DNA from 2 places in the Gibbsiella quercinecans genome. Region 2 is predicted to be linked to the other one. Evidence: predicted binding sites of a transcription regulator. Region 2 holds the regulator's gene; the other holds the start of a gene.

Region 1 (7,487 bases), 1.1 Mb from region 2:
GCAGCACGCCGGCCCAGGCCAACTGTTGCCATTCGGCGAACGGGCTCATGGCGAATTTGAAGATGGTCACCGGCAGGTTGGCGATCGGCTGCATGAGATCGGTGCTCCAGAACTGGTTCGACAGCGAAGTGAACAACAGCGGGGCGGTTTCGCCGGCAATACGCGCAATGGCCAGCAGCACACCGGTGATAATGCCGGAAACCGATGCCTTTAGCGTGATCGCGGAAATCATGCGCCATTTCGGCGTACCCAATGCATAGGCGGCTTCACGCAGCGTGTCCGGCACCAATTTGAGCATGTTTTCCGTGGTGCGGATCACAATCGGCACCTGCAACAGCGCCAATGCAATGATCCCCGCCCAGCCGGAGAAGTGCTCCATCTTGGCGACAACGATGGTGTAGACGAACAGACCGACGACGATCGATGGAGCCGACAGCAGAATGTCGTTGATAAAGCGGATAAGCTCCGCCAGCCATGACTTGCGCCCGTACTCCGCCAGGTAGATACCGGCCATAATGCCCAGAGGCGTACCAAAGATGGTGGCCCACAGGATCAGCAGGCCGCTACCGGCGATGGCGTTAGCCAAACCGCCGCCGGCGGTGTTCGGCGGTGGGGTCATTTCGGTAAACAGCGCCAGCGACATACCGTCAATCCCTTTGGTGACGGTAGAAATCAGGATCCACACCAGCCAGAACAGGCCGAAGGCCATCGTCGCCATAGACAGCGTCAGCGCGATACGGTTTTTCTGGCGGCGCCAGACCTGCATCTTGCGGCGCGTTTCCGCTAGCACGACTTCGTTTTGCATATCCATTGTCGCCATCTTAGCGGCCCTCATTCTTAGCCAGGCGCATAATCATCAGCTTAGACAGCGCGAGCACGATAAAGGTGATAACAAACAGAATCAGCCCCAGTTCCATCAGCGCTGCAGTGTGCAGCCCGGATTCCGCTTCGGCGAATTCGTTGGCCAGCGCCGAGGTGATGCTGTTACCCGGCATGTACAGCGAAATGCTGTCGAGCTGGTAGGTGTTGCCGATAATGAAGGTCACCGCCATGGTTTCCCCCAAGGCGCGCCCCAGGCCCAGCATAACGCCGCCGATCACCCCGTTTTTGGTGAACGGCAGCACGATGCGCCACATCACCTCCCAGGTGGTGCAGCCGATGCCGTAAGCCGATTCCTTCATCATCACCGGCGTTTGTTCAAACACGTCGCGCATTACCGCCGCAATGTACGGGATGATCATGATGGCCAGGATCACCCCGGCGGCCAGGATACCGATGCCGAAAGCCGGGCCGGCAAACAGCGCACCGACGAATGGAATGCCGGAGAGCACGTCGCCCACCGGCGTTTGGAAGTATTGAGCAAACAGCGGCGCAAACACGAACAGGCCCCACATACCGTAGACGATGCTCGGTATCGCGGCCAGCAGTTCAATGGCAACGCCGAGCGGGCGTCGCAGCCAGTTTGGCGCCAGCTCAGTCAGGAACAGCGCGATACCGAAACTCACTGGCACCGCAATCAGCAGAGCGATCAACGAGGTCACCAGCGTGCCGTAGATCGGCACCAGCGCGCCGAACTGTTCGGCAGGTGCATCCCACTCTTTGGTCCACAAAAAGGCGAAGCCGAATTTTTGAATGCTCGGCCAGGAGGCAAAGATCAGTGAGACGATAATGCCGCCCAGCAGCAATAGGGTTATCAGCGCTGCCAGCCGTACCAGCACGCTGAAAATAACATCACCATTTTTACCTGGTGGTTTGATGGTCGGCTTATACCCAGCCATAAATTACTCTCTGTTTATTACCAGACAGGCCCGGCTGACGCCGGGGCCTTTTTATCGCGGAGGGTGCGTCGCCCTTCACTTAGTACAGTGCTTTACCTGAACTGTCTTTAATATTGGTCTTCCATGCGGCACGAACCTGCTCAACAACTTCATTCGGCAGTGTAGCGTAATCCAGCGCATTCGCCTGTTCGCCGCCGGACTTGTAGGCCCAGTCGAAGAACTTCAGCACTTCAGCGCCCTGTTCAGGTTTCTTCTGTTCCTTGTGGATCAGGATGAAGGTGGTGGAGGTGATTGGCCAGGCGTCGTCGCCAGGTTGGTTGGTCAGGTCCTGCGCAAAAGATTTGCTCCAGTCCACGCCTTTCGCCGCAGCGCTGAAGGAGTTTTCCGTTGGGCTAACTGCTTTGCCGTCGGCAGAAATCAGCTTGGTATAAGCCAGGCTGTTCTGTTTTGCATAGGCGTATTCAACGTAGCCGATAGAACCTGGCAGGCGCTGAACGAAAGCGGCGATGCCATCATTGCCTTTACCGCCCAGGCCGGTTGGCCAGTTAACGGTGGAGCCTGCACCGATTTTTTCTTTCCACTGCGCATTCACTTTAGCCAGATAGCTGGTGAACACGAAGGAGGTGCCGGAACCGTCAGCGCGACGAACGACGGCAATGTTCTGATCCGGCAGTTTCACGCCCGGGTTCAGCTTAACCAGCGCCGGATCGTTCCACTTTTTGATGTTGCCCAGGTAGATATCGCCCAGCGTTTTGCCATCCAGCGTCAGTTCGCCAGATTTGATGCCCGGGATATTCACCGCCAGCACGACGCCACCAATAACGGTCGGGAACTGGAACAGGCCATCGGCCGCCAGCTTATCATCAGTCAGCGGCGCATCAGAGGCACCAAAATCAACGGTGTTAGCAATAATCTGCTTTACGCCGCCAGAGGAGCCAATCCCCTGATAGTTGATTTTGTTACCGGTTTCTTTCTGATAAGAATCTGCCCACTTGGCATACACCGGCGCGGGGAATGTCGCACCTGCACCGGTCAGGCTGGCGGCAGCGAACGCGGAAACAGAGGCCAGAGAAAAAGTCGCTGCCACAATACTGGCGACGGCGGTACGCATCAGTTTCATAATCCCTCCTAATGGGATATTTAAATCGATCTGGGATCGTTTTAATCAGAGTAAGTATTGCTGCAGGAGGGAAAATAGGACAATTTAGTGACAGTAAAATGTAGGAAATATGACAGTTATGTGACAGCGGCATCAAAAAACGAACAAGCGGTTAAATATCAATAAATTAAATAAATCTGGCCGCCAACGAGGCGGGGATTTAATCGCTTTATCGCCAAAAAATAACCCCATTTTAACCCTGACGCGTCATCGTATTGTCATATTCCAACCACCAAAAAGCGGGCTGGCAGGGCGGCAAAAATGCCCGCATGAGCGCGGGCATGATTGCTATGGCGGCTATTTTGCCTGCCGCGGTTATTCCACGGTAACCGACTTGGCCAGGTTACGCGGCTGGTCGACATCCGTACCTTTGATCAACGCCACATAATATGACAACAGTTGCAACGGTACGGTGTAGAAGATCGGCGCGACGATATCCTCAACGTGCGGCAATGGAATAATGGTCATCCCCTCGCTGCTGACGAAGCCGGCGTCCTGATCGGCAAAAACATACAGCTGGCCGCCGCGCGCGCGCACCTCTTCGATGTTGGATTTCAATTTTTCCAGCAGTTCGTTGTTTGGCGCCACCACGATCACCGGCATATCGGCGTCAATCAGCGCCAGCGGGCCGTGCTTAAGCTCACCGGCCGCGTAGGCTTCCGCATGGATATAGGAGATCTCTTTCAGCTTCAGCGCCCCTTCCATCGCGATAGGGTACTGATCGCCGCGGCCAAGGAACAGCGCATGGTGCTTGTCGGAAAAACCCTCCGCCAGCGCTTCAATGCGTTTTTCCAGCGACAGCATTTGCTCAATACGCGCCGGCAACGCCTGCAGGCCGTGCACAATCTCATGCTCAACGCTTTCTTCCATGCCGTTCAGCCGGCCCAGGCGCGCCACCAGCATCAATAGCACCGTCAATTGGGTGGTAAAGGCTTTAGTGGAGGCCACGCCGATTTCCGTGCCCGCCTTGGTCATCAGCGCCAGATCGGACTCGCGCACCAGCGAAGAGCTGGCCACGTTGCAAATCGCCAAAGATCCAAGATAACCCAGCTCTTTAGCCAGGCGCAGCGCCGCCAACGTATCCGCGGTTTCACCGGACTGCGACAGCGTGATAATCAGGCTGCCAGGGCGCACGGCGGATTTGCGGTAACGGAATTCGGAAGCGATTTCGACGTCGCACGGGATGCCAGCCAGCGATTCGAACCAGTAACGCGCCACCATCGCCGAATGGTAAGACGTGCCGCAGGCGACGATCTGCACATGCTGAACCTTCGCCAGCAAGGCATCGGCATGCGGGCCCAATTCGCTCAGATCAATCTGCCCGTGGCTAAAACGGCCTTCCAGGGTGTTTTTCAGCGCCATCGGCTGCTCGAAAATTTCTTTCTGCATATAGTGGCGATAGGCGCCTTTATCACCGGCGTCGTACTGCACTTTGGATTCAATTTCCGGGCGTTCGATCAGGTTACCCTGTTTATCCAGGATCTTAACCTTACGGCGGGTCACTTCGGCCAGATCGCCCTCTTCCAGGAAGATAAAGCGGCGAGTAACAGGCAGCAGCGCCAACTGGTCGGAAGCAATGAAGTTTTCACCCACGCCGAGGCCAATCACCAGCGGGCTGCCGGAGCGTGCGGCCACCAGCACATTGGGATCGCGGCTGTCCATCACCACGGTGCCATAGGCGCCGCGCAGTTGAGCGATCGTACGCTGCACCACTTCCAGCAATGTGCCGCCGTGCTGTTGTTCCCAGTGCACCAAATGGGCGATAACCTCGGTGTCGGTTTCAGACGCAAAACGGTACCCGCGGCCGATCAGCTTTTCACGCAGCGGCTCGTAGTTTTCGATGATGCCGTTATGCACCACCACAATATGATCGGAGATATGAGGGTGAGCGTTGGCTTCTGTCGGTTCGCCGTGCGTTGCCCAACGCGTATGGGCAATGCCGGTGCCGCCGTGCAGCGGGTGTTGCTCCGCGGCTTCAGCCAGCTTATGCACCTTGCCAACCCGGCGTAAGCGGTTAAGGTGGCCTTCGTTATCAACCACTGCCAGACCGGCAGAGTCGTAGCCACGATATTCCAGGCGGCGTAAACCTTCCAACAGGATTTCTGCTATATCACGTTGCGCTACTGCGCCTACAATTCCACACATCAGCTGTATTCCTAATTAAACGCCTTTCAGGGCGCTTTTCGATGTCCTGACCTGATTTTTTGCCGGTTTTTACCGTGCATCCCCGAGCCTTGTAGAGGGTGGGGTTATTATGTTTTGCCCTGCGCTCTGCGCCAAAACGCAGGGCAAAACAGTGATGGGGCCGGCCCTCACCCCAGCCCTCTCCCACAGGGAGAGGGAGCCGCTCGTGCCAAACATCAGCATGCTGCCTCGTAGAGAGAAAGCTATGCAAAAACAGACGCTTTTGCTACAGGTTCCCCCGTACATTCCCTCTCCCACAGGGAGAGGGAGCCACTCGTGCTAAAGCCATACAAAAACTACAGGCTTCCCCGTACGTCCCCTCTCCCGCTGGGAGAGGGTTAGGGTGAGGGAAAACTACTTTTTCTTCACCGGGCGTTGCCAGCCAGGGATATGCAGCTGCTTGACCCGGCTGATCACCAGCTCACCCGCGCCGATATTGCGGGTGACCGTGGTGCCGGCGCCGATGGTGGCGCCGTCCGCAACGGCGACAGGCGCCACCAACTGCGTATCAGACCCAACAAACACATTATCGCCAATAATAGTTTTGTGCTTGTTGGCGCCATCGTAGTTACAGGTGATGGTCCCGGCGCCAATGTTGACATCCGCGCCAATCTCCGCATCGCCCAGATAGGTCAAATGGCCGGCTTTGGAGCCCTTGCCCAGGCGAGCCTTTTTCATTTCCACGAAGTTGCCCACGTGGGCGCCCTGGCCCAGCTCTGCGCCCGGGCGCAGGCGGGCAAACGGCCCGACGGTGCATTCCGCTGCCAGCACCGCGTCTTCCAGCACGCTGTATGGGCTGATTTCACAATCGTCGCCAATCACGCAGTTTTTCAGCACGCAGCCGGCGCCAATTTTAACCCGGTTGCCCAACTGAACCTGCCCTTCAATAATGACATTGGCATCAATAGACACATCACGGCCATGATCCAGCTCACCGCGCAAATCAAAACGCGCGGGATCAAGCAGCGTCACCCCTGCCAGCAGCAACTTTTCAGACTGTTCCGACTGGTAGGCACGCTCCAGGCGGGCCAACTGTTGGCGATTATTCACCCCTTCAACTTCACTCAAGCGTGAAGGGTGCACCGCTTCAATTTTCCGGCCTTCGTGATGGGCCAGCGCGATGATATCGGTAATGTAGTATTCGCCCTGGGCGTTATCGTTGGTCAACTGCCCCAGCCAGCGCTTGAGATCGCGGCCATTGGCCACCAGAATGCCGGTGTTGATTTCGTTGATGCGGCGCTGCTCATCGCTGGCATCCTTGTGCTCAACGATCCCCACCACCTCACCGCCTTCACGCACAATACGGCCATAGCCGCTTGGATCGTCCAGTTTTACCGTCAGCAGACCGATGCCGCCCTGCGGCTTGGCCGCCAGCAGGCGTGTAAGCGTATCCACTGAAATCAACGGCACGTCGCCATACAGCATCAGCACGTCTTCATCATCGGCAAAATGCGGCGCCGCCTGCTGCGTCGCATGGCCCGTTCCCAGTTGCTCTGCCTGTAGAACCCAGTTCAGCGCCCCATCCTGCAGCGTGCTTTTCAGCAGATCGCCGCCGTGCCCATAAACCAGATGGAGGTTCTTCGCACCGAGTTTCATCGCGGCATCAATGACATGCTGAACCATTGGCTTGCCCGCCAGTGGGTGCAACACTTTAGGGAGATCGGAATACATGCGTGTACCCTTGCCCGCAGCAAGGATCACCACACTCATTGCGCTGTTCGACATAAGCAATCTGTTAACTCCATTTTGATAAACGAAAGTAAAACCGTTTAAAGATAAAAATACTACATATTTCTCGGCGCGAAGCCGGCGAAAACCGCATGGCTCTAGGCGCCAGCGTGCCGGCCTATTCGGCGAAAACGCGGAAAAACCCGCGGACACAGGCAAATTTTCCCACCCGTTTTATCGGGGATAAACGCGAATTCCCCACGCGCCAACACACTTATTTTAAATGAAAAAAAAAGCGACCACAGGGGCCGCTTTCTTAATTTCAGGCACTGCACGCAGCGCCCGACTGTTACATCGCTTTTTTGGTGAGCTCGATAACGCGCAGTTTTGCGATCGCTTTCGCCAGTTCAGCGGATGCCTGAGCATAGTCGACATCGCCATGAGAGGTGCGGATGTGCTCTTCAGCTCGGCGCTTCGCTTCCAGCGCTCTCGCTTCGTCGAGATCCTCCCCACGGATGGCGGTGTCGGACAGCACGGTCACAGCGTTCGGCTGTACCTCAAGGATACCGCCAGACAGATAGATGAACTCTTCTTCACCATGCTGTTTAACTATACGCACCATGCCAGGCTTGATGGCAGTCAGCAGCGGCGCATGCCCCGGATAAATACCCAGTTCGCCTTCGCTGCCTGTCACCTGG
Region 2 (7,487 bases):
CTGGTTTTACGCTGCAGCAGATAGCGGCCGTGCAGCCTGGCTAGCTGCAGGTTGGCCAGATACACCAGATGATCGAGCGTCAGCCCTTGGGCGAACTTGCGGAATTTGTCGCCTTCTTTCGAACCGATAAGCTGGTTAAGGTAGCTCCAGTCGTCGCAATACTGCTGGCTTTGGGCGATCTGCTCAAACAGCGCCTGTTGGCTGATGCGCCGTGCGGCGTCGCTTGCCAACTGGCTTTGCACTTCGCCCTGGCGCTGCTGCAGCGTTTTCAACCCTTGCGCCAGATCCGCCAATGCCTCGGCTAACGCGCCGGCGTCGGCATCGGCTTCATCCATGTCTTGCGGCCGGGTTTGCGTATGCTGTTCCAGCGTTTGCTGAGCCTGCGCCAGCAGCGCCTGGGCCTCGGCCTGCTGCTGCTGCAGCCTTTCTTTCAACTGTTGTAGCTGTTGGCGCTGTGCGTCATCCAGCAAGGCGGCGGTAAATGCCGCTTCATCGTCAAACTCGCTGGCCGATAGCGCTTGCTGCCAGTGTTGTTCAGCCTGTTGCAGACGCTCGGCCCATTGCCGTTGCTGTTTTTCCAATTCGGCAAGCTGCCCGGCCAGGCGATCGCTTTGCACCTGGGCCTGCTGCAACCGCTCCGCCGCCTGGCTGCTGGTTTGTTCGCACAACGCCTGGCGGCTGCGCAACTGCTCGCGCACCTGTGTGACCTGCTGTTCGCCAAATAACGCCAGGCGTTGCGCACGCAGTTCGCCCAGCGCTCGCGTGCTTTCCTGACATTGCTGCTGCAGGCGTTGCTGCTGGCTTTGCGCCTCACTGAGGTTTTTCTCCAACTGGCCGCGGCGTTCGTCCAGCAACAGCTGTTGCTGTTGGCTGCGCTGCTGTTCCTGTTGCAACGCCGCCAGCGCGTCTTTGGCCTGCTGCACTGCCTGGAGCGCCTGTTCGTGCTGTTGCAACTGTTGCTGACACTGGCGTTCCTCGGCTTCGCAGCTTGCCAGCCAGGCTTCCAGCTGTGTGCCTTCATGCAGGCCGAAGCCCAAATTCAACGGCGCGCTGAGGGCTTGCCAATCGTTGGCATGTTCCGCCTGCTGCCGTTCGTCCTGTGCGATGGCCAGCTGCAGGCGCTGCTGCTGTTCTTGCAGGCTTTCGCTGCGGGTGCGCAGCTCGGTGCCCTGGCGTTGCAAATCTTCGGTGGTTTTGCGTATTTCCACCAGGCGCCGTTCGGTTTCCGAAGGTTTAGCCGCCTGGTACTGCGCAATTGCCGGGTGCTGGGTGGCGCCGCACAGCGGGCACGGCTCGCCGCTTTGCAAATGCGCGCGCTCGGCTTCCAGGCTGACGATGCGTTTTTCCAGCTCCCACCGCTTTTCCACCTCCTGCTCAAGCGCCCGGTGTTGTTTGAACTGCTGGCGGGCCAGCTCGAGCTGTTGTTGTAGCGCGGCGAGCTGGGTTTGGCGTTCGCTGAATTCCTGCCGTTGCGGCTCCAGACGCTGGGCGATTTGCCGCGCCAGGGAGGAGAGCGTGTATAAGCGCTGGCGGGCAGGGCGCTGCTCGGCCAACCTGGCCTGATGCTGGCGCAGCGTGGCCAGCGGTGCGGCGGCCTCCAGCGCCTGCTGTTGCTGCTGCTGCTGCGCCAGCGCGTTCGTGAGCTGTGTCTGTTTGGCCTGGTATTGTTCGGCTTGCGCCGCCAATTGGGTGCGTTCCGCATTGAGCTGCGTTAACTGTTGCTGCTGCTGGCTACACTGCTGCGCCTGAGCGTCGCTGGCCTGCTGCGTTTCCGTCAGGGTTTGCTGCAGCAGGGCAATGCGGCCGTCGAGCGGCACCACTTGTTCGTCAATCAGCGTGACTTGCTGCTGCTGATGCGCGGCATGCGCTTGCTGTTCGGCACGTGCTTTTTCCAGCGCCTGTTGCAGCGGTGCAAGCTGTGCCAACTGCTGTTCCTGCTGCTGCGTAAGCTGTGCGATGTGCTGCTGCATTGCCGCCGCCTCCTGGCTGCAGCGCGCGCGTTGGTCCATTAAGGGGCGCAGTTTTTCCGCCGGTGCGCTGCGTGCCAGGCGTTGCAATTGCGGTTCGGCCTGGCGGTGTTCCTGCTGCACGGCCGCCAGCCGGGCCTGGGCGGTTTGCTGCTGCTGTTGCGCCTGCCGCCACTGCTGTAGCCAGTTCAACGCCAACTGCTGGCGCTGCGTTTGTTGGCTCAGTGCGGCCTCTTGCTCGCCCAGTTCGGCGCGTTGTTTTTCCAGCGCCAGGCGCTGTTCGTCGTTCAGCAGTTCAATACCGCTGGCGCGCTGGTGCAGGGCGTCCAGATCGATGCGTGCTTGCTTGTGCTGCTCAAACACCTGTTCGGACAGCCGGCCGTAAATTTCGGTGCCGGTCAGCTCTTCCAGCAGTTCGGCGCGATCGTTGGCGTCGGCATTCAAAAAGGCGGCAAATTGCCCCTGCGACAGCATCATGGATTTGGTGAAGCGGCCGAAGTCCAGCCCGGTGATGGTGGCGATCAAATCCAGCTTGTCGCGCACTTTGTCGGCGATGATTTTGCCGTCTTCCAGCAGCGCCAGTTCAACCTTCGGCGCCTGCAGGTTGCCTTCCGCCTGGTTTTTGGCGCGGCGCTGGCTCCAGAAGGCGCGGTAGCCGATGCCTTTCACTTCAAATTCCACTTCGGCCAGCGATTCGGCGGTGTGGCGCGTCATCAGTTCGTTTTGGCTGGGGGAGACGTGCAGACGCGGCGTCTGGTGGTACAACGCCAGGCAGATGGCGTCCAGCAGCGTGGTTTTGCCGGCGCCGGTCGGCCCGGTGATGGCGAACAGCCCATTGCTGGCGAATGGCTCGGCGCTAAAATCGATTTTCCACTCGCCCTGCAGCGAGTTTAGGTTTTTTAAGCGCAGGCTCAGGATTTTCATGCGGAAGGCTCCTCATCGGGCTGCGCCAAGTTGGCCACCGTCTGCTGAAACAGCAGGCGGATACGTTGTTGCCGCAGTTCATCCATTTCCGGCTCCAGCGCCAGCCGCCGTTCAAAGACGTCGTCGACGCTCAATTCGTTCAGCGTTTCTTTGTCCTGCTGGGCGATCGCCAGCCGCCGCTGCTCCTTGCTGCGGCGTAGCAGCAGCACTTCCACCGGCAGCGCTTCCGTCATTTGCTGAATGCGCCGCTGAATATCGCTGAGGTAATCCTGGGTTGCCACCTCAATATCCAGCCATACCGGCAGTTCCCCCTGGTAATCGGCGAACGGTTGCAACTGCTGTTCGATCTGCTGCAAATCGCCTTTAATCAGCTGCATCGGCTGGAAGCACGGGATCGCCAGCGGCGTCACCTGCTGCAACTGGCCGTCGGCGAAGTCCACCAGGTAGACGCTTTTACCCGTGCCAAGCTCGTCAAAGCTGAGTGGGATCGGCGAGCCGCTGTAACGGATGTGTTCGCTCTTGGCCACCGTTTGCGCCCGGTGAATATGGCCCAGGGCGATATAATCCGCCGCCGGGAAGTGCTGGGCCGGGAAGGCATCCAGCGTGCCGATATAAATGTCACGCACCGAGTCGGAGGTGGTGACGCCGACGGTGGTCAGGTGCCCGGTGGCGACGATCGGCAGCGTGATGCCCAGCTCGGTACGGCGGTCACAGGCGGCCTGGTACAGCGCCTGGTAGTGGCGGGTAATGGCATCTTGCAGGGCGAGCTGTTTTTGCGCGCCGGATTCCCCCGCCTGGCTGGTGAGCAGATCGCGCGGGCGCAGGAAGGGGATAGCGCACAGCACGGCGCCGGGCTGGCCGTCCCGCTGGTGCAGTACCACGATCTGTCGCTCCAGATCGGCCTGTGCGCTGGCCACCACGGTAGTATTCAGGCAGGAAAGTAGCTCGCGCGATTCATTAAGCGTCGCCACGGAATCATGATTGCCGCCCAACACCACCAACTGGCAGCCGGTGTGCTGCAGCTCGACCACGAAGAGGTTGTACAGCTCGCGCGCATAGCTGGGGGGCGAGCCGCTGTCGAACAGATCGCCGGCGACGATCAGCGCATCCACCTGCTGTTGTTCCACCTGGGCGATCAGCCAGTGCAGAAAAGCCTGGTGCTCCGCGGCGCGGGTTTTGGTGAAAAAAAACTGGCCCAAGTGCCAATCAGACGTGTGAATCAGGCGCATGCGGCTCTCCCGTGGCGATATCATCCTGGCGGTGATTATAAGAGGAATAGGGCAGAAGTATGATATTTCTGTGTAAATTGTAATAATCGCTATGCTTATCCTGACCCCGCAATGCGGTTGCTATGGCGATTTGTTTCATAAATCTGTCATAAAACTGACGCATAATGGCGCCCGCAAACAAGGCTGAATTTATGCTACGTGGCTGCCGGTGGCGTTTATGCGCAACTGCAAAATGATGGCACGCGGCCTCACAGAACGTTAACACATTAGCAGGATTGACGATGGCAAGACGCATATTGGTGGTGGAAGACGAAGCGCCGATCCGCGAGATGGTGTGCTTTGTGTTGGAGCAAAATGGTTACCAACCGTTGGAAGCCGAGGATTATGACAGCGCCGTGACGCGCCTGTCTGAGCCGTTCCCTGATTTAGTGTTACTTGACTGGATGTTGCCCGGCGGCTCCGGTATCCAATTTATCAAACATATGAAGCGCGAAGCGCTGACCCGCGATATTCCTGTGATGATGCTGACCGCCCGCGGGGAAGAGGAAGACCGGGTGCGGGGCCTGGAGGTGGGGGCTGATGACTACATCACCAAGCCGTTTTCACCGAAAGAGCTGGTGGCGCGCATCAAAGCGGTCATGCGCCGTATCTCCCCGATGGCGGTAGATGATATGATCGAAATGCAAGGGCTGAGCCTGGATCCTTCATCGCACCGTGTTATGGCTAATGAGTTGGCTCTGGATATGGGCCCGACCGAATTCAAGCTGCTACACTTTTTCATGACTCATCCCGAGCGTGTTTATAGCCGTGAACAATTGCTTAATCACGTCTGGGGCACTAACGTGTATGTAGAAGACCGCACCGTTGACGTGCATATCCGCCGGCTGCGTAAGGCGCTGGAGAGCAGTGGTCATGACAAAATGGTTCAAACCGTTCGCGGCACTGGCTATCGGTTCTCAACGCGCTACTAGACTCATTGGTAACGCACAGGAGAACATAGCGTGCTAGAAAACCTATCCTGGAAGCGGCTGGCGCTGGAGCTGGCCCTTTTCTGTCTTCCCGCCTTGCTGTTGGGTTTGATCGTCGGCTATTTACCCTGGCTACTGTTGATTGCCGTACTGGCGGCGCTGGTCTGGAACTACTCTAACCAACTCAAACTTTCCCACTGGCTGTGGGTGGATCGCAGTATGACGCCGCCGCCCGGCCGCTGGAGCTGGGAGCCTCTGTTTTATGGCCTGTATCAAATGCAGCAGCGCAATCGCCGCCGCCGGCGTGAACTGGCGCTGCTGATCAAACGCTTTCGTAGCGGGGCCGAATCGCTGCCGGATGCACTGGTGATGACCACGGAAGAGGGCAATATCTTCTGGTGTAACGGCCTGGCGCAGCATTTGCTGGGCTTTCGCTGGCCCGAAGATAGCGGCCAGCACATCCTTAACCTGCTGCGCTACCCAGAGTTCACTCACTACCTGCAACAGCAGGAATTCAGTAAACCACTGACGTTGCAGTTGAATAATGAGCATTACGTGGAGTTCCGCGTGATGCCCTACGCCGAAGGGCAACTGCTGATGGTGGCGCGCGACGTCACCCAGATGCGCCAGTTGGAAGGCACGCGGCGCAACTTCTTCGCCAACGTCAGCCATGAGCTGCGTACGCCGCTAACGGTGCTGCAGGGCTATCTGGAAATGATGAGCGACGCCGAGCCGGGCGGCTCGATGCGCGGCAAAGCGCTGGCCACCATGCAGGAACAGACCAAGCGGATGGATGGCCTGGTCAAACAACTGTTGACCCTGTCGCGTATTGAAGCGGCGCCGCTGGTGGATATGCATGAGAAAGTCGATATGCCGCTGTTGCTGCGCGTATTGCAGCGTGAAGCACAGTCGCTAAGCCACGGCAACCATGAGATCAGCTTCCGGGTGAATGAACAGTTGAGCGTGTTTGGCAACGAAGATCAGTTGCGCAGCGCCGTTTCCAACTTGGTGTATAACGCGGTCAACCATACGCCGCCGGGCACCCATATCGAGGTGAGCTGGCAGCAAACCCCGCACGGCGCCGAGTTCCAGGTGAGCGACGATGGGCCCGGCATCGCCGCCGAGCATATCCCGCGCCTGACCGAGCGCTTTTACCGGGTGGACAAAGCCCGTTCACGCCAGACCGGCGGCAGCGGGCTGGGGCTGGCGATCGTCAAGCATGCCCTGAGCCACCACGATGCGCGGCTGGAAGTGCTCAGCGAACCCGGTATCGGCACCCGTTTTATCTTCACCCTGCCTAATCGGTTGATTGTGCCGGCGGCTTTATCAGAAAATGCGGTGAAACATTAACGCATGGGCCCGCTATGATCCGATTTACCCGCTGGGGGCTGCTTGGCCTGTTGTTGGTTGGCCGCAGCCTGTTGGCGCAACCCGACGGTATGCTGTCGGGCAACCTGTCCAGCGTCGGTTCCGATACGCTGGCTAACCTGATGGTGCTGTGGGGGCAGGATTTCAGCCAGCACTACCCGAACGTCAACCTGCAGATTCAGGCCGCCGGATCCTCCACCGCCCCTACGGCGCTGGCGGCCGGGGCGGCGCAGCTTGGCCCGATGAGCCGCCCGATGAAGGCGGCGGAAGTCTCGGCGTTCGAGCACCGCTATGGCTATGCGCCGCTGGCGGTGCCGGTGGCGGTGGATGCGCTGGTGGTGCTGGTGCACCAGGATAACCCGCTGCGCGGGCTCAACCTGGCGCAGCTTGATCGGCTATTTTCCGCCACCCGCCGCTGTAGCGAGCAACCCCCGTTGCAGCGTTGGGGGCAACTGGGCATGACCGGGGACTGGGCGCAGCGTAGCATTCAACGGTTTGGGCGCAATTCCGCTTCCGGCACCTACGGCTACTTTAAGTTACGCGCCCTGTGCGGCGGTGATTTTATGGCGCGGGTGAATGAGCTGCCGGGTTCGGCTTCCGTGGTGCAGGCGGTGGCCGGTTCGCTCAACAGTATCGGTTACGCCAGCATTGGCTTTCGCGCCAGCGGCGTGCGCCTGCTGCCGCTGGCTGAACGCGGTGATGAGTATATCCCGCCAACGGAAGACAACGTGCGCAACGGCAGCTACCCGTTGGCGCGCTACCTGTATATCTATATCAACAAAGCGCCCAACCAGCCGCTAGAACCGCTGACCGCAGCGTTTCTCGATCGGGTGCTCTCCAGCCAGGGGCAAAGCCTGATCAACCACGATGGTTATCTGCCGCTGCCGCCGGATACGCTGCGTAAAACGCGTGCCGCATTGGGGCTGGAGCCACTTGCCCGCGGTTCGCTATCGCCGAGCGCATCGGGATCGTGAATTTTTCTCAATACACATGAAAATTCCTCAATTGCTGCTTTTGATGCGGCATGACAG

The links. The regulator PhoB, encoded in region 2, activates phosphate uptake and scavenging genes when phosphate is short. The targets are predictions, from matches to a motif close to CTGTCATAAAACTGNCNNAT.
Region 1: pstS (phosphate ABC transporter substrate-binding protein PstS) is a predicted target of PhoB. The motif match lies at 3,006-3,025, and genes of this name have one in related genera.

Annotation. Positions count from the first base shown of each region.
Region 1 covers NZ_CP014136.1:2,525,059-2,532,545, forward strand. Annotated here, with positions in the region: gene pstA (phosphate ABC transporter permease PstA) at 1-820, opposite strand, end outside; gene pstC (phosphate ABC transporter permease PstC) at 822-1,778, opposite strand; gene pstS (phosphate ABC transporter substrate-binding protein PstS) at 1,858-2,898, opposite strand; gene glmS (glutamine--fructose-6-phosphate transaminase (isomerizing)) at 3,253-5,082, opposite strand; gene glmU (bifunctional UDP-N-acetylglucosamine diphosphorylase/glucosamine-1-phosphate N-acetyltransferase GlmU) at 5,476-6,846, opposite strand; gene ACN28Q_RS11695 (F0F1 ATP synthase subunit epsilon) at 7,139-7,487, opposite strand, start outside.
Region 2 covers NZ_CP014136.1:1,457,817-1,465,303, reverse strand. Annotated here, with positions in the region: gene sbcC (exonuclease subunit SbcC) at 1-2,891, opposite strand, end outside; gene sbcD (exonuclease subunit SbcD) at 2,888-4,120, opposite strand; gene phoB (phosphate response regulator transcription factor PhoB) at 4,402-5,091, shown strand; gene phoR (phosphate regulon sensor histidine kinase PhoR) at 5,122-6,438, shown strand; gene ACN28Q_RS06750 (PstS family phosphate ABC transporter substrate-binding protein) at 6,453-7,430, shown strand.